Linked DNA regions of Geobacter metallireducens GS-15. The protein of the gene in region 1 binds, or shares a complex with, the protein of each later gene. Links are inferred from orthologs where the notes say so. Each region holds a gene or a part of one and is shown on either strand. Other genes may lie near its edges. The genes, in order: eno and GMET_RS12785.

Region 1 (10,119 bases):
TCCCCCTGCTTCACCTGGAGGAGGACCGGGCGGACCGAATACCGGGCCCTCTCCTGGGCCTGCTCGGTCAAATCCCTGCTGAAGGTCAGATTCGGCCGCACCCCTTTCCCCACGAACCCCTTCAGTGTCTCGATCTCCCGCGGAGAGAGGCCGGGGGTGCCAATCTTCATCCCCTTGACGATCTCCTGAACCTCGGCAGGCTCGATGGGAGAAACCGTGTACTCCATTTTCCCCAGCGATTCGCCGGTCCGGGCATCAACAAGGACAATGCCGTGGGCTGTGTCACCGGCAAAGGATCGCTTGTCGACCACAATCTTGTTGGCATAGAGCCGTTCGGCCAGGGCACGCACATGGTCCATCAGGCCGGCATCGGCCCCGAGTCGCATGAGGAGGGCTTTCTCCGCAGGTGAAAGGCTGAACCCGAAAAGCCCCCTCAGGGATTCGTCCAGCCCCACCCCCTGGGAAGGCTCGGCGGTTGCAGCCTGCTGAAGGAGAGCAAGGGCCTGTTCGACGCGTCCCACCAACTCGCCAGCCCCATCCAGTGAGAAAGCATACACGTAAGGGACAGCAGCCTCGGCCTCATTGCGCTTCTTTTCGGTGAGGAGACGGTCCTCGAGAAGATAGTCCTGGGTCGCCCTGATATCGGTAGTGGCGATATCCCCGGCCTTGTATCGTACGGAAAGGAACTCCTGGCGGGGAAGGATGAGCAGGGTGAGAACAAACGCGGTAAGAAGGAGGAGAACCCGGCGATTCCTGGCGTCCTGGCGCGGATTAGAAAAACGCTCGAGGAGATTGTTAAAGAGCCTCCCGACGGATCGAGGGAGAGAGGCACGCATTTCATTATCAGTGTTACTGCTTTGGGTGGGCATATCTAATTAATCGTATTGTTACCCTGTTGGGCACGGGAAGTGCCGTTACAGTTGCAAGGAGCATAACGTATTGAGAAAAATACTATATCGTTCCTCTCGGGGGCCTGTCAACTCCGATGACGGTCTCTCCTCCGGAACGCCGTGTCACCCCTGCCATACACATTAAAAATGTTTCCTTTCAGCATCAATTCTGATATATATTCCGCTGTTTTGCCTATGGTCGGAAGACCAAAGTACATATTTCTGCAAGGGGGCCAGAATGAGCGAAATTACCGATGTCTACGCGCGAGAGATACTCGACTCCCGCGGCAACCCGACCCTGGAGGTCGAAGTTTTCCTGGAGTCCGGCGTTATGGGAAGGGCTGCCGTTCCCTCCGGCGCATCTACCGGCGAGCGCGAGGCCCTGGAGCTTCGCGACGGAGACAAGTCCCGCTACCTCGGCAAGGGGGTCCTCAAGGCAGTCGACAACGTCAACAACATCATTGCCGAGCAGATCATCGGCATGGAAGCCACCGACCAGATCGGAATCGACCAGCGGATGCTGGATCTGGACGGCACCGAGTACAAGAGCAACCTGGGAGCCAACGCCATTCTCGGCGTGTCCCTGGCAGTGGCCAAGGCCGCAGCCGAAGAAGTGGGGCTCCCCCTCTATCAGTACATCGGCGGCAGCAACGCCAAGGAGCTTCCGCTCCCCATGATGAACATCCTGAACGGCGGCGCCCATGCCGACAACAACGTCGACATCCAGGAATTCATGATCATGCCGGCCGGCGCAAAATCCTTTGCCGAGGCGTTGCGCATGGGGGCTGAGATCTTCCATGCCCTGAAGGGTGTCCTGAAAGGTAAAGGATACAATACCGCCGTTGGTGACGAAGGCGGTTTCGCCCCTAACCTGAAGTCCAACGAAGAGGCCCTGGAAGTCATCATGGACGCGATCCAGAAGGCCGGCTACAAGCCGGGCGAGGAAGTGCTCCTGGCCCTGGACGTGGCCTCTTCGGAACTCTTCAACGATGGCGTCTACACCCTGGAGAACGAGGCCGAGCCCAAGAAAACCCCGGCCCAGATGGTCGATTTCTACGAAAACCTCGTAAACAAATACCCGATCGTCTCCATCGAGGACGGCATGGCCGAGAACGACTGGGACGGCTGGAAGCTCCTCACCGACCGCCTGGGCAAACGAATCCAGATCGTCGGCGATGACCTCTTCGTCACCAACCCCCGTATCCTCAAAGAGGGGATCCAGAAGGGGATCGCCAACTCGATCCTGATCAAACTGAACCAGATCGGCTCCCTCACCGAAACCCTGGACGCCATCGAAATGGCCAAGCGCGCCGGTTACACCTGCGTCATCTCCCACCGCTCGGGCGAGACCGAGGACACCACCCTGGCCGACCTCTCCGTGGCGGTCAACGCCGGCCAGATCAAGACCGGTTCCCTCTGCCGCACCGACCGGGTCGCCAAGTACAACCAGCTCCTGCGGATCGAGGACGAGCTCGACACCACCGCCCTCTTCCGGGGCAAGGATGTCTTCTACAACATCCGCAAGTAGTCGGGGCGGAACACCTTAGCAACACGATGAAAGGCGGGAGCGATCCCGCCTTTCATTCGTTTGGGCACCTCGCGCCCCTGAACCGCCAGCCAGTGCGAATGTGGTATACTCATCACCAATCACCATCCCTCGCAACGGAGACATGCCATGAGCTACTCACCGCTTCTGACCGACCTCTACCAACTCACCATGCTTGCCGGATACCTGGAAGAAGGGATGGCGGACAAACCGGCGGTGTTCGACATCTTCTTCCGGCACAACCCCTTCCAGGGGGGGTATGCGGTGTTCGCCGGCCTTGACACGGCCCTCGGCTACCTGGAGAACCTCCAGTTCACGGAGGATGATCTCGAGTATCTCCAGGGGCTGGAAATCTTCCGCCCCCGATTCATCGATTTTCTCCGCTCATTCCGGTTCCGGGGAAAAGTAACGGCGCCTCCCGAGGGAACAGTGGTTTTCGCCAATGAGCCCCTTGTGACCATCGAGGCCCCCCTGGCCCAGGCGCAACTGGTGGAGACGGCGCTCTTGAACATCATCAATTTCCAGACCCTGGTGGCCACCAAGGGTGCCCGAATCGTCCATGCGGCGGTGGACGGCACGGTGCTGGAGTTCGGCCTGCGCCGCGCCCAAGGGCCCGACGGGGGAGTGAGCGAAGCCCGGGCCGCCTACATTGGCGGGGTTCGGAGCACGAGCAACGTGCTGGCGGGGAAGCTCTTCGGCATCCCGGTAAAAGGAACCCATGCCCACAGCTGGATCATGGCCTTTCCCGATGAGCTGACCGCCTTCCGCGCCTATGCCGAGGTATTCCCCGACACCTGCATCCTCCTGGTGGACACCTACGACACCCTCAAAAGCGGCATCCCCAACGCCATCACCGTTGCCCAGGAACTCCGCTCCCAGGGGCACGAACTGGTCGGGGTGCGGATCGATTCGGGTGACCTGGCCTACCTCTCCCGGGAGGGACGCCGGATGTTCGACGAGGCGGGCTTCCCCGGCGTAAAGATTGTCGCCTCCAACGAGCTGGACGAATACGTGATCGAATCGATGCGGAGCGAAGGGGGCCGGGTCGACATCTACGGCGTGGGGACACGTCTCGCCACCTGCGCCGGAGAGGGGGGAGGAGCCCTGGGCGGAGTCTACAAGCTGGTCAGGATCGGCGACCGCCCAAAACTCAAGGTGACCAGCGACGTCGCCAAGGCGACCCTTCCCGACCGCAAGCGGCTCCTGCGGGCCGTGGCCCCCGACGGCTCCTTCATCCAGGACGTGCTCTGCCTCGCCGACGAGGACATTGCCCCCGGAGCCACGGTGTACGACCCTTCCAATCCCCTTCAGTTCGTTGCCATCCCGCAACAGGCCCGCTTCGTCGAGATTCGTGGCGTTGTGATGGAGGACGGTGTGCGAACGGCGAAATCTCCTCCCAGCCTGGACGAGATGGCCGACCGCAGCCGTGACCAGCTCACCCGCCTCCCCCAGGGATGCATGCGTTTCATCAATCCGCATAAATACAAGGTCTCCATCAGCGCCGGTCTCAACGAGCTACGGCTGCAGCTTATGGACGAGGTTCAACGGGGATATAAATAGATCCAGCAGGAGAACTATCCATGAAGAGCACGTCAGCCCTTCTGATCGTCGACGTCCAGAACGATTTCTGCCCCGGAGGCTTGCTACCCGTACCAGAGGGGGATCGGGTCGTCCCGCTGCTCAACCGCTACATGGAGCTTTTCAGAGAGAAAAAGCTGCCGATCATCGCATCCCGGGACTGGCATCCGGCCATCACATCCCACTTTCGGGACTTCGGTGGCATCTGGCCGGTCCACTGCGTCCAGGGGAGCGAGGGGGCCCGGTTCCACCGCGACCTGGCCCTTCCGGACGACGCCATTGTGATCTCCAAGGGACAAGACCCGGCTCAGGACGCCTATTCCGCGTTCCAGGCGACCACGGAAAGCGGCGTGTCCTTCCCGGAACTCCTTAAAGAGCTGGGTATCACCAGACTTTTCGTGGGGGGCCTCGCCACGGACTACTGTGTCAAGGAATCGGTTCTGGACGGGCTGCGCCACGGTCTTGCGGTAACACTCCTTGAGGATGCGGTACGGGGGGTCAACCTGACTCCCGGCGACTCGGCAAGGGCTATCGAAAACATGGTCGTTGCCGGCGCGGTGCGAATGAATTTCAGCAGGCTTCAGGCCGACCCTCCCTCGTGACCGTCCATGAGAGGGAATACATCCCGTTTGACTTTTGAGGGGGAAAGCGCTAGAGTGATTCGTCTCAAATCCCCATGAAATCAAAGGACAATTCCCGTAATGACCAAGACAAGCAACCTGAAGGTCACGAGCATTACCCCCATCATCGCCCCTGCCGACCTGCGGCAAGTTTTCCCCCAATCGCTGGAAACAGCTGAATTCGTTAATGCGAGCCGGGCCCACATCAAGAACATCCTCAAGGGGAAAGACACCCGCCTCATGGTGGTGGTGGGCCCCTGTTCCATTCACGACCCCAAGGCCGCCCTCGACTATGCGGGGCGCCTTGCGCGACTCGCCAGCGAACTCTCCGACCAGCTTTTCATCGTGATGCGGGTCTACTTCGAGAAGCCCCGCACCACCATCGGCTGGAAGGGGCTCATCAACGACCCCGACATGAACCACACCCACCAGATCTCCAAGGGACTCGGCATCGCGCGGCGGCTCCTGAACGACATCACCAGCATGCTCCTCCCCGTGGCGTGCGAGATGCTCGATACCATCACCCCTGAATACCTGGCCGACTATATCTCGTGGGGCGCCATCGGCGCCCGGACCACCGAGAGCCAATCGCACCGGGAGATGGCGAGCGGCCTTTCCTTCCCCGTGGGCTTCAAAAATGGCACTGACGGCAACCTGCAGATCGCCATCGACGCCATGAACGCGGCGCTCCACCCCCACAGCTTCCTCGGCATCAATCGGGATGGCAAGACCTCCATCATCCAGACCACCGGCAACCCGGACGTGCACATCGTCCTGCGTGGCGGCAAGAAGCCCAACTACTCTCCCGAGGACATCGCCAAGACCGAAGAGATGGTTGAAAAGGGGGGTATCTTCCCGACCATCATGGTTGATTGCAGCCACGGCAACTCGGAGAAGCGCCACGAGAAGCAGCCGGAGGTGCTTGACAGCATCGTCGACCAGATCGAGGCGGGCAATCGCTCCATCTCGGGGGTCATGATCGAGAGCTTCCTCGAAGCGGGGAACCAGCCCATTCCCAAGGATCTGTCCCAACTCCGCTACGGGGTCTCCACCACCGACAAGTGCATCGACTGGAAGACCACCGAGGAAATCCTGCGCAAGGCCCATGAACGGCTCAAGCGCTGCGGCGGAAGACCGATGCACGGTTGATCCCGGTCGCTCCTGGATACGCAGAGAGCCCCGCCAAAAGCGGGGCTCTTTTTTGGTTCATCCGGGAATTCCGGGGAAAGCGGCTCTGATCTTGAGAAAGAAGTATTCGTGATCCCGGAAGCCGTAGGCCATTCTTTTGATCACCTTGATCTTGTTATTGATGCCTTCGAGGATTCCGGTGTGAAGGGGCCAGAGGCAGTGGTTGAGGATTCCTTGGAGATAGCCCTTTAGCCGGCGGGCAAACAGGATGAGTGGCGGTATTCCACTCTCCATCGCCCTTTGGTGCCACTGCTCCCAGAATAGTCCCGCCTCTTCAATGCAGGTAAACTTCCACAGTTGCTTCAGATCGTCTTTGAGCAGGTAGACCGTAAGGAGGCTGCGGTTTGCCTCCAACAGTTCCTGGAGGCGAAGCATGTCGTCGCCCTTGACGTTCTCGCTGTTTCGTAGCAGCAACCACCGCGATGTTTTGACTACCTTCCGTGCCTTCTTGTCTTCCTTCAGGCGGTTTGCCTCATCGACTCGCACCCTGTCGATCACTTCCCTGCCATACTTCGCCACCACATGGAACAGGTCGTAGACTATGTCTGCCTGGGGCGAGTGCTGCTTGATTTCCTCCTCATATGATGCGTTCATATCCATCACGACCGCTTTGAGCCGTTTACAGCCATGTGGGCCAAGCTGCGTGAAGAAAGGACGGATACTCTCGCGACTCCTGCCTTTGCCGATCCATAAGACTTCCTTACGGTATGGCTCGATGATAACCGTCGCATAGCGGTGCCCCTTGTGAAGGGCGAACTCATCCATCCCGAGAACTTCGATGTTTGAGAGGTCGACGGTGCCGACCCGCTCTGTGAGTGAGCGCTTGTCGATTTCCTTCACCTGGTCCCAAGAAAGCCCCAGATACTGCGCCACGTGCTTCACAGACACGACACCACACAGTCGCGCTACGCTCTCTGCAAGCCTGCGCGTCACGCGGGCGTATTTCGCCAGCCATGACAGACGCTCCAGCGTTGGCCCACACTGAGGGCACAGCAGCCTGCGGCGGTGAACGATCAGATAAGTCTGAGCATCGAGAATCGGCAAATCTCGAATTACGCGCTTGGTCGTTTCATGGACGCTTGTGCAACGCCCGCCGCACGAGCCACACACCATCTCATCCTGGGACAGGGCAATCAGTTCTACCTCGATCCGTTTGGCATCACCTGTGACGATAGTGCGTGTCCCAGCAACACGATATCCTTCCCACCCTCCCGCAATTGCGATAACATCGGAATACGACAACGGCAGCCTCCTGCGATCTTTTTTGGTTGGGGAACCATCAAGATACCGCAGTGCTGCCGTTGTTGTTTATTAATCTTCCCCGGAATTCCCTGAAGAACCTCTTTTTTTCACCTTCTCCACTTCCGCAGCATTCGGCGAAACTCCCACGGTGGCATTGGATTGCGGTCTCGCCACAATCCCCGGCGCGCCTGACGGGCCTTTTGCTCCGCCCCCAGGTAGTCCGATACATAGGGGCGCCGCAGGTACCGGACATAGGCCCAGGCATAGCCCCGGCGCACCATCTCCTGATTCACGTCCACCCCGTCGAGCATGATGATGCCGATTTGGCGCTTATAGCTCCGCTCGCCGGTCAACTTCACCGCCACGTCGCGACCGAGGACAAGCTTACGCAATTTTGCCGCCGCTGCTGCTCCGTGGGGCTGGCCCGGGACACCTTTCCCGGGAGTTTCGGGAGCATCGATGCCGTACAGCCGGCAGGTGAAGGATCTGCCCCACGGAGGCGTGATAACGACCGTGTCCCCGTCCCACACCCGCGTCACTCTGCCCCCGGAGGTCGACGTGTACGCGAAGTCTCGGCCGGCAGCCGATACCACATGCGCATTCGTCGGAGTGTAGCAGAGCCCCGTCAGCAGTACCGCCACGATCGAAGCGCCCCGTTTCACCATGCCTTCTCCCCTCCAGCAAGAAGGGCCGGCCTCGCCATGAGACCGGCCCCTCTATTCATTTTATCCACCTCAAGAACGTCAGATGCCGCACCCGCACCCACGGCTGCACTTGACGCCCGGCATGTGGATCGGTTTGATGAAAGTGGCGTCGGTCGCCTTGCGAACTTCCTCCACGACAAAGGGGGGAACCGCCGAGTCGAGAGAAAGAATGACCATGGCCTCGCCCCGCTTCTCGCGGCGCCCCAGGTTCATGGAGGCGATGTTGATATCGTGGGCACCCATGATGGTACCGATCTTGCCGATCATCCCCGGCCGGTCCTCATAGGTAAGGCTGAGCATGTGTTCGTCCGGAGCGAAGTCCACCTGGTAGTCACGGAGCTTGACGATGCGGGGGCTCCCTTCGAAGAGTGTGCCGGCAATAGTCCGCTTTTCACCTTTACCCTCGATGGTGAGGGTTATCATGTTGGAGAAGGAGGGAGATTGGGTGGACTTGTTCTCCTCCACGGTAATCCCCATCTGGTCGGCAATGAGAGTGGCGTTTACCATATTCACGTCCTGCTCCACCAGCCGGTTAAGGATCGACGACAGCCCGCAGACACTCAGAGGAGTGCAGTCATAGTGAGCGATGTTTCCCGCATAGGAGAACGTCACGGTGTCGATATTGGCGTCCACAAGCTGAATGACGAAGTCGCTCATGACACTCATGAGGTTCAGGAACGGCCGCATCTGGTCCATGAGAGCCAGGTCGAAGCGCGGGATGTTCACGGCGTTCTCCAGGGGGAGGTCGTCCAGGTAGTTGAGGATCTCTTTGGAGACGTCCACCGCCACGTTGACCTGGGCCTCGAAGGTATTGGCCCCCAGGTGCGGAGTAACAATTACCCGCTCGTGGGCAATGAGTTTTTGCAGCACGTCGGTCTTCGGCGGCTCAACGCTGAAGACGTCGATGGCGGCACCGGTAATTTTTCCCGATTCCAGATATTTCAGGAGAGCCTCTTCTTCGATGATCCCCCCCCGGGCGGCGTTCACGATGATGACGCCGTCCTTCATCATGGCCAACTCCCGCTCGCCGATCATGTTGCGGGTTTCATCGGTGAGGGGGGTGTGGACGGTGATGATATCGCAGTTGCGGTATATCTCGTCGTGGGAGACGAGCTTGACCCCCAGGTCATGGGCGCGCTTCACGGCGATGTAGGGGTCACAGGCTAGAACCTCGCACTCGAAGGCCTTGAGCCGGGTGGCGACCCGTCCACCAACCTTGCCGAGGCCGATGACGCCGGCGGTTTTCCCCTTGAGCTCGTAGCCGGTGAAGGGGGCCCGTTTCCATTCACCGCTCTTGAGGCTGCCGTTGGCGCGGGGTACGTTGCGGCAAAATGAAAGAAGCAGCGCCATGGCGTGCTCGGCGGCACTGTTGGTGTTGCCGAAGGGGGCGTTCACCACGATTACGCCACGGGAACTGGCGTAGTCCACATCCACGTTGTCGATGCCGACCCCGGCCCTAGCGATGAGCCGAAGCTTTGTGCCGGCGTCGAGGAGATTCTTGTCAACGGTGGTGCCACTGCGGGTGATAATGGCGTCGTAGTTGCCGATGATCGCCAGCAGCTCCTCCTTCTTGAGCCCCAGCTTGATGTTGATCTCCACACGCGGGTCCTGGGCCAAAAGCGCCAACCCTTCCTGAGCCACCTCGTCGGTAACGATGATCTTCATTGCTGCTCCCTTTTCAATGGAATGTGGTGCGTGTATCCGTGATAATCCTGACGGGAAGAAAGTACTTTGCGAGACTGCGAAGAAGCGTTAATAATAGACCCGTCGACCGGAAAATGCAAGACCGGCGACCACCGTCACCCGTATACGGCAAGCCGTCAGAAGGAAAGAAGATGCCTGAAAAGCCACCATTCCACATCGTCCTCATCGAGCCGGAAATCCCCCCTAACACCGGCAACATCGCCCGCCTCTGCGGCGCAACCGGCACCGTGCTTCACCTGGTGGGGAAACTGGGCTTTTCCACTGACGACCGCTATCTCAAGCGGGCGGGGCTCGACTACTGGAGCGAGGTGGAGATCCACTACTGGGACGACCTTGCAGCGCTTCAGCACGCCTATCCGGAGGGCCGATTCATCTATACGAGCAAGAAAGCGGCGAAAACACACATCGAAGCGGCGTTCAAGGAGGGGGACTTCATCGTTTTCGGGAAGGAGACGGTGGGGCTGCCTGAGGAACTTATCGAGGCCAATCGGGAAAACACCGTGAGAATCCCCATTTTCGGCAAGGTCCGCAGCCTCAACCTCTCAACCTCGGCGGGAATCGTTCTTTACGAGGCACTCCGCCAGACCGGGAGGCTCGAAGGATGCTGAAGCTCGGCATCATCTACATGAACCTGGCGCTTCTCTTCT
Region 2 (10,271 bases), 210 kb from region 1 along the record:
AAAGGCCGGCGGATTTTTCGCCAGACCGTTCTCCTCGACCTCCCGGGGAACCAGATAGCGGACCGCGATCTTCTCCTTCTCCTCGTCGGTGTAGCCCGAAAGCCGGATCACCTCCATCCGGTCCTTAAGGGCAGCGGGGACCGGGTCAAGCTGGTTCGCCGTGGTGATGAACATGACGTTGGAGAGATCGAAGGGGACATCCAGGTAGTGGTCGGTAAAGGTGTTGTTTTGCTCCGGGTCCAGCACCTCCAGGAGTGCGCTGGCCGGATCCCCCCGAAAGTCGAGGCCGATCTTGTCCACCTCGTCCAGCATGAAGACCGGATTGTTGGTGCCGCAGCGGTAGAGCTCCTGGATGATCCGGCCCGGGAGGGCGCCGATGTAGGTGCGGCGGTGGCCGCGGATCTCCGCCTCGTCCCGCATCCCCCCCAGGGACATCCGGATGAATTTCCGCCCCAGTGCCCGGGCGATGGACTTGCCGAGGCTTGTCTTCCCCACCCCCGGCGGCCCCACGAAGCAGAGGATCGGCCCCTTCATTTTCTCCCGCAGGGTCCGGACCGCCAGGTATTCAAGGATCCGCTCCTTCACCTTCTTGAGGTTGTAGTGGTCCTCGTCCAGCACCGCCTCGGCCTTGTTGATGTCGTTATTGTCCCTGGTGGCGTTCTTCCAGGGCATGCCGGCCAGATAGTCCAGGTAAGTGCGGGCGACCGTGTACTCGGGGGAAGCGGGATTGATCCGCTCGACCCGCTTCAGTTCCTTGTCAGCGACCTTGCGCACCTCCGAGGGCATGCCGGCCGCATCGATCTTCTTCCGAAGGTCGGTCATCTCGGCGGCGCGGGTATCCTCCTCCCCCAGTTCCTCCTGGATCTGCTTCATCTGCTCCCGCAGCAGGTACTCCTTCTGGCTCTTGCCGACCCGCTTGGTCACCTCGGCCTGGACCTCCCCCTTCACCTGGAGCCGCTGCACCTCGCTCGTCAGGTGCATGTAGACCTTCTTGAGCCGCTCCAGGGGGTCGATGGTCTCCAGAAGTTGTTGCTGCTCATCCAGGGGAAGATTCACGTAGAGGGCCACGAGATCCGCCAGCCGCGCAGGGTTGTCGATGAGATCGATCATCTTCATGACATCCTCGGGGAGGGGGCGGCCGTAGGAAAGGGCAATCTTGAGGAGGGCATTGAGGCTCTGGACCAAGGCCTCGGAAACCATGGAGCGCTCCACGAACTCGTGGATCGGCTCGCAGTGGCCCTGAAGGTGATGGTTGAACTCTACCACCTCCGTCACCCGGACCCGGGCAACCCCCTCCAGGACAATCTTCGCCCCCCCTTCGGAGAGATGCTGAATCTGGTTGACCTTGCAGAGGGTCCCGACCTCGAAAAAAGGGGGGATACCGCCGGGAGCGGCCTCATCTCGGGGGCGGACGAGGGTCACGAGCTGGTCATCTTCCAGCATCTCCTCGAAACGGGCAAGCTCCTCGTCCTTCAGGAACAGGGGAAAAATCATGTAGGGAAAGGCCACGATCTCCCGGACGGGATAAAGCGGCACGACGGCAGGTATCGTTATCGACACGGTTTCGGACATAGTTATCGGATCCTCGGGTCGAACGGGGCTCGGGGTGGCTGGCGGCTACATAATCAGACTAGCCGCTGAGGCCGCTCCTGTCAAGGAACGACGCGGGAAACGAGCCCTGTCGCGGGGATAGCGCCGGAGAGCGGCTCTACCCCTCGGCACCGACGGTTTCCCACTCCTCATACAATCCGGCAATCCGTGCCGTCAGGGCGGCGTGCTCTTCCCCACCCTGCCGGGCCGCTTCCAGATCCTGAAAGAAGGCGGGGTCGGCCATCCGCGCCTCCAACTCGGCAAGACGCTCCTCCTCCGCGGCGATGGCCGTCTCCAGCTCTTCCAGCCGCTTCTGGCGCCGCTTCTCGTCCCGCTGACGGGACTTCTCCTCCTCCCGCTGGCGCAGCCGCTCTTCTTTTGATTCCGGCACGGAATCCGGGACCGGGGACCGGGGACCGGGGACCGGGGAAATCTGACCATCAACCGCGGCCTTCTTCTGGAGATAGTACTCGTAGTCGCCGTGGTAGCTGGTGAGCTGCCCCCCTGCCACCTCCACCACCCGGGTGGCGAGGCCGTCGATGAAGTAGCGGTCGTGGGAGACGAAGACCACAGTGCCGGGGAAGGTCTTGAGGGCGTCCAGGAGCACGTCCTTGCTGAAGAGGTCCAGGTGGTTGGTGGGCTCATCCATGAGGAGCAGGTTCGAAGGGCGCAGGAGCATCTTGGCCAGGGCCAGGCGGTTCCGTTCACCCCCCGAGAGGACCGCCACCTTCTTGTGGATGTCGTCCCCGGAGAAGAGGAAGGCGCCGAGGATGTCCCGCAGCTGCGGCACCATGGCAAAGGGGGCGTCGGCAAGGAGCTCGTCGTGGACGCTCTTGTCGCTGTCGAGAACCTGGGCCTGGTCCTGGGCAAAGTAGTCGAGGGCCACGTTGTGCCCCACGATCCGCTCGCCTCCCTCGAAGGGTTTTCCCGCCATAATTCCCATGAGGGTTGACTTGCCGGCGCCGTTGTGCCCCACCAGGGCGATCCGCTCCCCCTTCTCCACGGTGAGATCAACGCCGTTCAGGACCACGTTGGGGCCGTAGGCCTTCACCACGCCGGCAAGCTCCATGGCGATCCGGCCGCTGGCCGGGGGATCGGGGAACCGGAAGCGGATTTTCTTGCGCTCCGGAGGGAGGACGATCCGCTCGATCTTCTCCAGTTGCTTGATACGGGACTGGACCAGGGACGCCTTGTCGGCCTTGTAGCGGAACCGGCTGATGAAGTCCTCGATCTTCTGGACCTCCTCGTCCTGGCGCCGCTTCGCCTCCCGCAGGGCCGCCACCCGCTCCTCCCGCTGGACCAGATAGCGGCTGTAGGAGCAGTGGTAGTCGGTGAGGACGCTGTTCCAGACCTCGGTGATCCGGTGGCAGACCTGGTCCATGAAGAAGCGGTCATGGGAGACGAGAATCACCGAGTGGGGATACTCGCACAGGTACCCCTCCAGCCAGTTGCGGGCCTCGATGTCCAGGTGGTTGGTGGGCTCGTCCAGCAGGAGCACGTTGGGCTTTTTCAGGAGGAGCTTGGCCAGAGCGATCCGCATCTGCCACCCGCCGGAGAACTCGCCGCAGTCGCGCCCCCGGTCAGCGGGGAGAAAGCCGAGGCCGTCCAGCACCCGGCATGCCTCCGCCTCCATGGCGTAGCCACCCCGCAGCCGGAACTCCTCCTGGAGGTGCCCGTAACGATCAAGAAGCGCACCGTGCTCCGGGTCATCGTGGGGAATTTCCTCAAGGCGCCGGGTAAGGTCGGCCAGTTCCCGTTCCATCCGCTGGAGGTCGTCCAGGGCCGTCATCACCTCGGCCAGAAGCGGCCTTCCGCGGGTGACGATGCCGTCCTGGGGGAGGTAGCCGACCGTGGCACCCTTGGCGAAGATCATCTCGCCGGCCGAATGCTCCACGAGCCCGGCGACGATTTTCATGAGGGTCGACTTGCCGGCGCCGTTCTCCCCCACGAGGCCTACCCGCTCACCCTTTTTCAGGTGCCAGTTGATGCCGGTGAAGAGCGGCCTTCCCGCGAAGTCCTTGGAGAGGTTCTTGAGATGGAGCATGGAGTTCCGTTCCGTGTTGGAGTGATGGCGCCATTGTAGGGGGGGCAAATCGGCCTTGTCAATGTTCTCACTAACATTCCGCGTCCCTCAATGACCGCAAATGCCAGTTTTTTCTTATTAACAGCAAAAAACTCTGGTATAGTTTATCGATTTTACGCGACTTCAAGGCCCTTCGACTCCGTAGCGGGCCTTTGAATACACATCAATCGGGCTGCCCGGCTCCGTGCCTGGGGCGGCCGACATTTCAGCGGCGCGGGGTGCGCCCCGCCGCCCAAAAGGACAGGAACCTATGGCAAAAAAGATGCTCATCAACGTGATGCATCCGGAGGAGGCCCGCGTTGCCATCGTCGAAGACGGCAAGCTGGACAATCTGGACATCGAGATCGCGGGGAGCGAACAGACCCGCGGCAACGTCTACAAGGGGGTCGTGGTCCGGGTGGAGCCGGGGCTCCAGGCGGCCTTCGTGGATATCGGGGCCAAAAGGCTCGGCTTCCTCCAGATGGGGGAGATTCACCCCTCCTTCTGGCAGTGGCGCGACGACGTCCCCCCCGAGAACCGCAACCGCCGCCCCCGCATCCAGGAAGTGATCCGCCGGGGCCAGGAACTCATCGTCCAAGTGGAAAAGGGTGAACGGGACATGAAGGGGGCGGCCCTCACCACGTACATGTCGTTCCCGGGGCGCTACATGGTCCTTATGCCGGGAAGCGACTCCGCCGGCATCTCCCGCAAGGTGGAGAGCGATGCCGACCGCAAGAAACTGAAGGAGAAGCTCAGCCAGATGGAGATCCCCGAGGGGATCGGCTATATCGTCCGGACCGAGGCCCTCGGCAAGACCAAGACCGAGCTGAACAAGGACCTCCAGAACCTCCTCACTCTTTACAAGTCGATCCAGGAAAAGGCGGCCGCCCTCAAGGCCCCGGCCCTCATCCACCAGGAGATGAACGTGGTCATCCGGACCATCCGCGACTACTTCACCGCCGAGATCGACGAAGTGCTCGTGGACAGCAAGGAGGTCTACAAGGAGGCCCGGGACTTCTTCAAGCAGACCATGCCCAAATACGAGAAACTGGTGAAGCTCCACACGGAGAAGCGCCCCATCTTCTCCCGCTACCAGATTGAGGAGCAGATCGACCTCATCTACGAGAAGAAGGTCCCTCTAAAATCCGGCGGCTACCTCATCATCGAGCCCACCGAGGCCCTGGTCTCCATCGACGTCAACTCCGGCAAGACCACCGGGGAGAAGGGGGTGGAGGATACCGCCTACAAGACCAATTTGGAGGCGGCGGAAGAGGCGGCCCGGCAACTGCGGCTGCGGGACCTGGGGGGGCTCATCGTCCTTGATTTCATCGACATGCGGGACCGCAAGCACAACGCCACCGTGGAGAAGACTCTCAAGGCCGCCCTCAAGGAGGACAAGGCCCGGGTCGAGGTGGGGCGCATCTCTCAGTTCGGCATGCTGGAGATGTCCCGCCAGCGGATCAAGCAGACCCTTGAGCAGGGAAGCACCCTCGAATGCCCCCACTGCAGCGGCCGGGGGAAGGTGAAGAGCGTTGAGAGCATGGCCCTCTCCTTCCTCCGCAAGGTCCACGCCGCCGCAGCCAAGGGAACCGTGGCCGAGGTTCATGGCGGCCTCCCCCTGGAGGTGGCCTACTACCTCCTGAACCGCAAGAAGCGAGAACTGGCCCGGATCGAGGACGACTACGACATCGTGGTGACGGTCAAGGGGCGGACTTCGTTCCTCATGAACGAGCTGGAACTGGAGACGGTCAAGCGGGAAAAGCCGGCTCACATCGAGCATCCGGCCGAAGCGGCGGAGGCGCCGGAAAAGAAGCCGGAAACCGTCATGGAAGCCGCCGAGGCCGTGGAACCCGAGGAGACGGCTCTCCAGGAAGGCGGAGAAGGGAAAAAGCGCAAGCGTCGCCGCAGCCGCAAGAAAGGAAAGGGAGAGGAAACTCCGGCCGTCTCCCTTGCCGAAGAGCCTTTGCAGGAGGAAGAAGTCGTCGGGGAGCCTGAAGCCGGTGAGGAACCGGAGGAGATCGAAGAGGGGGTCGAGGCTGCGCCGGGTGAAGAAGCCAAGAAAAAGCGGCGCAGGAGACGGCGCCGCGGGAAGAAGCCGCGCGCCGGCGAAGCCGGCGAGGTTCCGGCCGCTGAAGTCACCGCTGAGATTGTGACTCCCGAGCCGGCCGTCGAACCCTCCGCGCCGATTGATGCGGAATCCGCAGCGGAAGCAGAGGAACCAGCAGAACCGGCTGCAGAGGAGGCGAAAAAGAAGCGCCGCCGCCGCAAGCGCCGCAGCGGCAAGCGAGAGGAGGAGGGACTGGCCGCCGAAGAGGCAGCCACCCCGCAAGAAACAGCCCCAGTGGCGCCGGAGCCTGCGCCTGCATCGGCTGTCGAGCCTGCACCGGAAGAGCCGAAGCCGAAGAAGACCCGTGCACCGCGTACCAAAAGGGCTGCTGTTGCGGCTTCAGAACCCGCGGAGCCACAGACCGTCGAGGCGGTATCCGCCGAACCGGCACCTACTGAAGCGGCACCGGCAAAGCCTGTGCGCAAACGGGCACCCCGCAAGAAAGCCGTCGCGGAGGAGGAAGCCATCGCCCCTGAGGCGCACGCGCCGGAGCCGACGCCGGAAGCCGAGGCACCGAAACGCAAGCGGGCACCGCGCAAGAAGAAGGAAACCCCTGAAGCTCCGCCTGAGAATGATACTCCATGACGAACGGACGGTGAGGAGGAACGATCATGATCAACCACATCGCGATAACGGCGCTTGCCGCCCTTCTGATGGTCTCCCCCTGCCTCGCAGCGGGTCTTGAGGAGATCAGCGCCTACGGCTACGGCGGATACTTTTCCTGGCAGGAGTATACTAACGACGGCAGCCGCATCGTAAGGGAGAGCGGTCCCATCTTCGGCGCCGGCGCCGCAGCGAGGGTCGACCTTCTCCAAAGATCCCTCATCCTGCACGGCAAGGCCGAACTGTTCGGGACGGTGGTCGACTACGCAGGGCAGACGCAGGCCTCCAGCGACCCTGCCGAAAATAACCGGCCCGCCGACTCCGACACCCGCTATTTCGGCGGCAAAATCGAAGGAGATCTGGGGTGGCGATTCGCCTTCAGTGGCGGATCGCTGGAGCCCTTCTTCGGGATCGGCTACCGGACGTGGCTCAGGGACATTGCCAGCTCCACCGCCACCACCGAAACAGGCAGACGCTTTGCGGTGGGAAGTGCCACCGAATACTGGGATACCATCTACACCCGCTACGGGCTCAAGGGCGAACTCCCTATCGGCAACGAAACGGCTATCTTCCTGGAGGCGGGCGCCAAGTATCCCCTCTACACCCGCAACAGGGCCGAGGACACCTCCGCCGGCGATGTCACCCTCGAACCCCGTTCCGACTGGTCGGCGTTCGCCGAACTGGGGGTCCGCCACAAGGCGTTTCGCCCTGCCGTCTTTTACGAGGGATTCCGCTTCCGGCGCTCTCCCGTTGAGCAACGAGGCATATACCAGATACACCAGCCCACGTCTGACTCGGATATTGTGGGTATTTCCCTGGCATACACCTTCCGTTAGATCATTTCATTCCTCGACGCGGGGCTTCGCACGAAGCCCCGTTTTTTACCGCATATCTGTATATCTCTCGCATACACCCTCTGGCTCCTCGACCAATCTTTCGCAATAGCAACACGTTACAACACTCCACCTTCAGACTGTCGTCCCATTCGCTCCGCGTGTGTGTATCAAAAAATCATACGCTATGCGTCCGCAACTCTTCCAGCCATCCTGTCCAAAGCGACATTTACACAATAGTGTCGGCTAGTTACACAAAACACCCCTCACCCTCTCTGGATTGGTATGTACGGTGCAATACTAAGCAGGTGTCTAGCAATGGTTACAGATTCACAACAAAAGAGGACCACCATTATGCTAGTGGAAATCAGTTTCCCCCTCCTTCAGGATATATCCTCCCCGTTCATATTGAATTGCTTCGGCATCGACGAGTTCCTACTGGTCTTTTTCATCGGCCTGGGAACCATTGCCTTCGCCTGCCAACTGGTGCCCGGAGTGCTGTTGTTTGTTTCGATGGTCAGAAGCATCTACTCCTTCCCCCGCCCCGACACAAGGCCTTCGGCCGAAGGAGTGGAATAGATTGAGGCAAGAAACCTGACGGATGCTTTTCCATTCACGGCTTCAAGAGCCGTCCCCGGGCAGCGGGGACGGCTTTCTTGTTTCCAGTGTCCGCCTCCGTGAAATTGCGCGCCGGTATGATACAGTGTAATCCATGATAACCATCGAAGCATTCAAGGGGAACTCTGTTCAGGAGCAGCAGGTGGAAATCGTGGAGCGGAAGGGGAAAGGCCATCCCGACTTCATCTGTGACGCGGCCATGGACGCCGTCTCCGTGGCCCTGTCCCAGGAGTATATCCGGCAGTTCGGCCGCATTCTCCACCACAACATCGACAAGAGCCTCCTTGCGGCGGGAAGCGTGGAAAAGCGCTTCGGCGGCGGCCGGGTAATCCGTCCCATGGAGCTCATCATCGGTGACCGGGCCACGTTTTCCGTGGGAGATCGGCAGATTCCGGTGACGGAGATCGCCCTGGGCGCCGCCCGTGAGTGGTTCAGAAAGAACCTCCGTTTCGTGGACCCGGAGCTGCACGTAAATTTCCGTGTGGTGCTGGCGCCGGGATCTGAAGAACTCACCGACATCTTCGCCCGGCCGGGGGAAGTCATGGCAGCCAACGACACCTCGGCAGCCGTGGGCTACTGGCCCCTCTCGCCGACGGAACTGGCGGTCCTCGCCCTGGAACAGCACCTGAATTCCCGGGAGTTCAAGGAGCACTTTCCCGAAACCGGCGAAGACATCAAGGTCATGGGCCTACGCTCGGGGAAAGATCTCGAGCTGACCGTGGCAATGCCGTTCCTGGCGCGGTTCATCGAATCAGAAGGGGAATACTTCGCCAGAAAGGGCGTGGTTGAGAGAGAGATTGGTGAGTTTCTCACGGGACTCCCCGGTTTCGGCCGAAAAGGGGTTCGCCTCAACGCCCTTGACGAACCGGGACGGGGACTTGGAGGCGTCTACCTGAGCCTCCTGGGCACCTCGGCGGAAGACGCCGATTCGGGCCAGGTTGGTCGCGGCAACCGGGTCAACGGGATCATTGCCCTGGGGCGGCCCCTCGGCACCGAGGCCGCCGCCGGCAAGAACCCGGTGAGCCATGTGGGAAAAATCTACAACATCCTTGCCCACCGGCTCGCCCAGGAGATTTGCGAGGAACTGGAGGGGGTCAGAGAGGCCCACGTTCTCTTGTTGAGCCGGATCGGCACCCCCATCGACCGCCCCCGGATGGCGGCGGCCCAGCTGCTGCTGGAAAAGGGAATTCGGCTCGGCAATGTTTCGGCAAAGGCCGAGGAGATCATCGGCCAGAGGCTGGCTGGTATCAACGGATTCTGCATGGAACTGGCGGCTGGCCGCTATCCGGTCTGCTGAAGGGAATCACATCAGTAAGGACAAAAGCACCTGGACAATGAGTATCTTCCCGATGGTTGCGACCGGGTAGACCGAGGCGTAGCCGATGTTGGGGAGATCGTTGCCGGTCTGCTCCAGGGCATAACCGAGAACCGCGGGTTGGGTCTGGAGGCCGGCCACCATGCCGATGAGGATCCCCATGGGAATCTTGAGGATCCGGTGACCGACCCATAGGGTGGTAAGGGCTGCAAAGCAGGTGACCACCGCTCCTGCGGCGAAGATGGCGAACCCGCCACCCTTGGCAAGGGTGGAGACGAAGCCGTAGCCGGCCCGGGTGCCGATGCCGGCCAGGAAGAGGACGAGACCGATCTGGCGCAGTGTCATGTTGGCGCTGTAGGGGAGGCTCCAGATCATTCCTCCCGAGCGGCCGAGAGTTCCGAGGACGAGCGCCACGATGAGGGGGCCGCCCGCAAAGCCGAGCTTGAGCGTCACCCCCCCCGGCAGGGGAAACGGCACGATGCCGAGCAACAGCCCCAGAGCAAGTCCCAGGCTGAAGGTAAGGATGTCCACTTCGGAAACCGCCCGGTAGGAGTCGCCGAACAGGGCCGTCACCTCCCCCATCCGATCCCGGTGGGTGACCACCCGGACCCGGTCCCCCAACTCCAGCACCATGTCGTCGTGGGGGAGGAAATCGTCGTCACCCCTCCGGACCCTGGTTACCGTGGCGCCGAACCGTTCGAAGAGATTCAGGCTCCCCAGCCGCCGGCCGGCCACCCGCGGATTGGAGACGAAGATCCGCCGGTAGTCGAACTCGCTCCGGTCGACGGTAATCTCCTCTTCGCTCACCTCGCCGAGAACCTCCGCCACATGCTGCAGTTCCACATCGGTACCGACCGCCAGCACCAGATCCCCCGGGCGGAAGCGGACCTCCGGCCCGGTCAGCAGACATTCATCCCCGCGCTTGATTCTGCCGAAAACCACGTCCCACTTTTGCTGATGAGAGAGTGCCGCAACGGTCTGTCGTCCGGCCTGGGGCCAAGTGACCCGGATTGTTCTGGACCTCAGGCTTTCGGTGGCGGCGCCGGCGATCCTGGTCCGTGCCGCCTCTTCCGCGTAGTCGATCCGCCAGAGCTTCTGGACGAGGCTGATGGCGAGCACCACCCCCATAACCCCCATGGGATA

The links.
Region 2: the proteins of eno (region 1) and GMET_RS12785 are in contact, whole or in part, in a solved structure (PDB 2FYM), measured with the Escherichia coli proteins. The link is inferred for Geobacter metallireducens GS-15 from one-to-one orthologs.

What each region holds. Positions count from the first base shown.
Region 1 is NC_007517.1:2,679,958-2,690,076, forward strand. The notes cover bases 323-3,273. They hold eno (phosphopyruvate hydratase), read left to right. Parts: upstream 323-1,128; coding sequence 1,129-2,418; downstream 2,419-3,273. Other genes in these bases: GMET_RS11950 (HD family phosphohydrolase), read right to left, coding at 323-869; GMET_RS11960 (nicotinate phosphoribosyltransferase), read left to right, coding at 2,566-3,273. In the rest of the region: more of GMET_RS11950, read right to left, coding at 1-322; more of GMET_RS11960, read left to right, coding at 3,274-3,996; pncA (bifunctional nicotinamidase/pyrazinamidase), read left to right, coding at 4,017-4,616; GMET_RS11970 (3-deoxy-7-phosphoheptulonate synthase), read left to right, coding at 4,716-5,783; GMET_RS11975 (ISL3-like element ISGme5 family transposase), read right to left, coding at 5,841-7,064; GMET_RS11980 (thermonuclease family protein), read right to left, coding at 7,172-7,729; serA (phosphoglycerate dehydrogenase), read right to left, coding at 7,808-9,433; GMET_RS11990 (tRNA (cytidine(34)-2'-O)-methyltransferase), read left to right, coding at 9,604-10,080; GMET_RS11995 (HsmA family protein), read left to right, coding at 10,074-10,119. UniProt on the Escherichia coli protein: Catalyzes the reversible conversion of 2-phosphoglycerate (2-PG) into phosphoenolpyruvate (PEP). It is essential for the degradation of carbohydrates via glycolysis.
Region 2 is NC_007517.1:2,886,468-2,896,738, forward strand. Bases 3,531-6,633 are described here. They hold GMET_RS12785 (Rne/Rng family ribonuclease), read left to right. Parts: upstream 3,531-3,923; coding sequence 3,924-6,344; downstream 6,345-6,633. Other genes in these bases: GMET_RS12780 (ABC-F family ATP-binding cassette domain-containing protein), read right to left, coding at 3,531-3,634; GMET_RS12790 (hypothetical protein), read left to right, coding at 6,371-6,633. Also shown: lon (endopeptidase La), read right to left, coding at 1-1,572; more of GMET_RS12780, read right to left, coding at 1,709-3,530; more of GMET_RS12790, read left to right, coding at 6,634-7,198; GMET_RS12795 (hypothetical protein), read left to right, coding at 7,481-7,774; GMET_RS12800 (methionine adenosyltransferase), read left to right, coding at 7,908-9,110; GMET_RS12805 (aspartate:alanine exchanger family transporter), read right to left, coding at 9,117-10,271. UniProt on the Escherichia coli protein: Endoribonuclease that plays a central role in RNA processing and decay. Required for the maturation of 5S and 16S rRNAs and the majority of tRNAs. Also involved in the degradation of most mRNAs.